Regions from separate parts of the Peribacillus sp. RS7 genome, predicted to be linked through region 2. Evidence: riboswitches for the same ligand, from Rfam matches in the RefSeq annotation. Region 2 holds a riboswitch; the other holds the start of a gene.

Region 1 (2,400 bases), 1.9 Mb from region 2:
TCACTTTCCATCCACTCCCGTCTGGCTTCAGCATAACTTGTCGGCGTTTCGTATAGTCGGACAAATTCGACTCTAGCACCCTCATAATCTTTTAATGAAAGGGCTTCGGCCATTTTTTCATAAATCCAGACAACCATATTTTCAGCCGTTGTATTCATGAGTGGCAAGGTTTCATTCAAATAACGATGATCAAGGTGGACTTCGATTTCATTTTTCCATATATCCTTGATGTCCCCGAAATCTATCATCAAACCACGTGAATCCGTATACCCGCTCAATCCGAAAATGACCTTATACGTGTGGCCATGCAAGTTCTTGCATTTTCCTTCATAGTCATGTAGGTGGTGCGCTGCGTCAAAGGTGAACTCCTTACTGACCAGAACCCTCTTGGTGGTATATTTCAATTGGCTGCGCTGAATATCTTCATCTATTTTTTGGAGTTTATCCACTATAGTAAAACCGTACATCATGAAAGCACCTTCCGTCTGCTTACATAGTCATCCAGTCCTTTTTTCCGCAACTTACATGCGGGGCAATCTCCACAGCCATCGGATATGATTCCGTTATAGCATGTCAGGGTCTTTTCGCGAACAAAGTCGAACGCTCCGAGCTGATCCGCAAGCTCCCATGTTTCCTCTTTATTAAGCCACATAAGCGGCGTATCAATCACGAATGACTGGTCCATCGACAAGTTCAAGGTCACGTTCAACGATTTAATGAATACATCACGGCAGTCCGGATATCCGCTGAAATCCGTTTCACAGACACCGGTGACAATGTGTTTAGCGCCAATCTGACTGGCCAACACTCCGGCAAACGAAAGGAACAGCAAATTCCTCCCTGGCACGAACGTCGACGGCAATTCCCCGTCTTCTCCGTCCTCCACTGCAATATCACTTCTTGTCAACGCATTCGGTGCCAGTTGGTTCAGCAGCGACATGTCAAGAATATGATGGTTCACGCCCAATTCATTGGCAATCTTTTGAGCGCATTCGATTTCCAGGCTGTGCCGCTGATTATAATCAAACGTTACCGCTTCCACTTCCTCATATCTCTCCATCGCCCAGAACAGGCACGTCGTACTATCCTGCCCTCCGCTAAACACAACCACTGCCTTTTCTTTCTTCTTCATTTCTATAAAACTCCTTTTTACGGAAAAAAACAGCACCCTAAGAATAGAGCACTGTTTCTCCTTAGTTTTTTTGAGAGGGTAGCTAGAACCTCTTCCGCCTTAACGCGGAATATAATATTTTTCCAATTCAATAGTAACTTGAAAACAAAAAGAAATCAAGATGTTTATATTTATTGAAAATTAGACCTAATGGAAACCTTGGTCATCTCCTCTTCTGCTTAAATATCCCATTATCCATCCGATAAAAAAGAGTGAATAAAATATCGATAAAGGGGACCATTAATTTGAAAAGCATTAAAGGAAAGATATTGGTGGCATTTTCACTCATCATATCTTTATGTATCATCTTAGGAGCATTCAATATTTATAGCAGCAACAAGTCACTTAAACAGTCTCAGGATATCATTGATGAGGAACTTCCACTTCTTATCCAAGACGAAAAGCTACTTTATAATTTAGCACAAAGAACCGCACTAGCAAGAGCCTATATTTTATATGGCGACGAGAGTTATAAAGAAAGGTTTTTACAATATACAGAGGATAGCAAGGCCATCCAGGAGGATCTTTTGGCCATAAGCGATTCTGATAAAGCGAAGGAATTGATCGAGAAAAGCGTGGATTGGAGGACGATGATTGTAGACCGGGTATTTACTCAATATGATAAAGGAAATGAAGAACGCGCTAAAGAAATACTCAAAAATGAAGTGGCACCGGTCGGCGATGAAGTGACGGAAGGGCTCAAGGAGCTGACTTTGGAACGTGAGGAATTGATTGTCGCTTCAGGGGAAAGCGTGATCGCAAGCGGGAAATCGGTCAAGACGACAAGTATCATCATCTCGATTGCGGCTGTCATTATCGGCCTTCTGCTCGCGCTTGTGACTGCCAACCTCATTACCACCCCCCTCCTTAAAATCAGGGACAGAATGAGAATGATAGCTGATGGGCAGCTGAATCATGAGCCCTTGGAGCAAAAGTCCAAGGATGAAATAGGCGAATTAACGGTATCCGCCAACCAAATGCAGAAAAACCTTCGTGATACGATCGAAAAAATGCTGGTTGTATCCGAATCCGTTTCCAGCCAAAGCGAGGATCTGACTCAATCGGCAAATGAAGTCCAACAGGGCAGCAGGCAGATAGCGACTACCATGTACGAACTTTCGGAAGGTTCGGAGTCACAAGCCAACCGGGCAGCTGAAATGGTTCGCATGATGGATGATTTCACAGGCAAGATCGTGGAGGCCCATCTTGAAGGAGTGGAAGTATCTCAA
Region 2 (2,400 bases):
TGCCGTCGCTAATAAAAAATCCTTGAAAGTGACGGTGCTGACTCCAGCTGCCAAGTTAATTAAACTTGTTGGGATAAGCGGGAAAATCCTGCCTGTAAACACGTACATGAAGCCATGCTCCACAACAGTTTTTTGCCATTTTTCCCCCATCTTCTTTAAGAGAAGTTCCTGAAACCAATTTCTTGCAGCATAAAAAATGAATCCTGAAGCAACGACACTTGTAAACCAACTCCATAGGTAGCCATATATGAATCCGAATATCGTGACATTGATAGTCAGAAGCAAAATTAAGGGGATGATTGTAAATGAATTTTGGACAAACATCAATACGAATGTCACAATAAAAGTGAGCAAAAGGTTTTCCTTCAATATGCTAATAACTGAATCCAAGTCACTTTTCCAAATCAAAGTAAATAATTCTGCATTTGAAAAAATAAATAATGCAATTACCAGTAGACCGGTTAAGGTCAGGACTTTTTTCAAAGGGTCACCACCATTCTGACTAATAGTTTATCATTTTTAAGTTAATTGGTGAAAAAAGAGCTGTCGCATGATGCAGACAGCTCTTTTACATTATAGTGGGTTCACGAAGCGAAGATTCCTTTAAAGCCACTTTTCAAACTGAATTCTTTTGTTCATTCCATAAATGATTGGCGCGCCAATCAAGAGGACAACGAATTCACCGACAGCCGTGGTCATCCAGCTTAACCAGAATGGTAAGCCAAAGGCAAGGTTCAGTTCAATGGCAATTAAAAACATTGTGAACGTGAAAAAGATGATCGTGGCGATCATCCGCCCTTTAATACCTTTTATGAACCGTGAAACAAAAATGACAAGCAGCAAGGCGAGTACGGATTGCCCCACCCCAAAAATTAAATCATATGGAACCATCGGTGAAAAGAGCAGATTCGATATGAAGACGCCGCCGACAATACCATAGATATATTTTTTATTGAATACAATAAGATGGTTCAACATTTCCGGTACACGAAATTGGAACATCTCAAAAGCTATTGGTTTAAACACCAATGAGACCGCCACATACAAGGCAGCCAATAACCCGTTTATCACGAGTGTACGAACATTCATTTTACTCTCTCCCTAGTTTTTTATCGTGGGATGGTTACGAACCACGTATAGGCGTTTGCCCAATGATTAATAGTATCCCAAGTAAGCTTGTTTCGTCAATTTGTAAAGAATGGTTTTAATTTTTAGGTTTTCAAGCATCCATAGGATTTTGATTTATGGCAATGAAGGATGATATTATTTTTATATGTATTTCAAAGGAGTGAATATAATATGTCTATCGCGAGTGTCAAAAGCCATTTTAAACAATGGGATCGGGAAGGTGATGTAATGGAGTTCGAAACATCGAGCGCTACGGTGAGTGAGGCTGCAGAAACCATCGGCGTTATCCCAGCGAGGATCGCTAAAACTCTTTCCTTTAGGGGGGAAGGTGATGATGCGATTTTGGTTGTAGCGGCTGGGGACGCAAAAGTGGATAATAAGAAATTTCGGCAGATGTTCGGTTTCAAGGCACGGATGCTATCACCCGAGGAAGTGCTTGAGCAGACCGGCCATGCCATCGGAGGAGTTTGTCCGTTTGGTCTGGCAAACGATCTAGCTGTTTTTCTTGATGTATCGATGAAGCGCTTTGAGTCATTGTTCCCGGCATGCGGCAGTACGAACTCTGCAATAGAACTTACACCCACGGAATTATTTGAATATTCAGGAGCAAAGGATTGGGTGGATGTTTGCAAGGCTTGGAATGAAGAAGGGAATGAGGAAACGGCAGCAGGCAATGCAGTGGAAGGTTTTTAATTAATGGACCAAAAAGATCCACATGAATGGGATAAAGTCCACTTGGGTGGACTTTATTTGTGGGGGCCGTATGCATTTTAGCGGTCTATAATTTTAAAGCGGAAAATCGTGCAGAAAGTGTTCCTGAGCGGAGGGTGAAAGATGTTAAATGGAAGCCAAAGAAAAAGCAATAGCAGCTATCTTAGTCTTAAAACTCTTTATGAAGAAAATATCACGGTTAAGAGCATAGCCCAGGAGCTTGAGTTTTGCCACACAAACGATCTGGCGCTGGATATTCGGAAAGCATTGGAAAAAAAGAATTTTGATATATTGGCAGTGCAAGATCAAGGGGAAATCATCGGATATATCGAAAGGGAAGAACTGGGTGAAGGGAGCATTTCGGAATATTTGAGAAACTTTTCACCAAGGGAAATGGTTTCGGATTCAACGCCTTTGATCCAGCTGCTCCATATTTTCAAGAATAAAACAAGGGTCTTCGTATTAGAGAATAATTCAATTAAAAAGTTGATTACCCATGCCGACCTTCAAAAGCCTCCAATCAGGATGCTGATATTCGGATACATTACCTTATTGGAAATG

Evidence for each region. A riboswitch is a leader RNA that binds a small molecule or an ion and turns the genes downstream of it on or off. The one in region 2 is predicted to bind preQ1.
Region 1: linked by a shared signal. The riboswitch ahead of queC (7-cyano-7-deazaguanine synthase QueC) and the one ahead of ACDZ29_RS12970 (QueT transporter family protein) in region 2 are both predicted to bind preQ1.

The regions. Positions count from the first base shown of each region.
Region 1 covers NZ_CP168135.1:690,054-692,453, forward strand. Annotated here, with positions in the region: gene queD (6-carboxytetrahydropterin synthase QueD) at 1-467, opposite strand, end outside; gene queE (7-carboxy-7-deazaguanine synthase QueE) at 1-4, opposite strand, end outside; gene queC (7-cyano-7-deazaguanine synthase QueC) at 467-1,132, opposite strand; PreQ1 riboswitch class I at 1,188-1,230, opposite strand; gene ACDZ29_RS03565 (methyl-accepting chemotaxis protein) at 1,417-2,400, shown strand, end outside.
Region 2 covers NZ_CP168135.1:2,557,426-2,559,825, forward strand. Annotated here, with positions in the region: gene ACDZ29_RS12965 (TVP38/TMEM64 family protein) at 1-483, opposite strand, end outside; gene ACDZ29_RS12970 (QueT transporter family protein) at 604-1,089, opposite strand; PreQ1 riboswitch class I at 1,096-1,140, opposite strand; gene ACDZ29_RS12975 (YbaK/EbsC family protein) at 1,300-1,821, shown strand; gene ACDZ29_RS12980 (hypothetical protein) at 1,963-2,400, shown strand, end outside.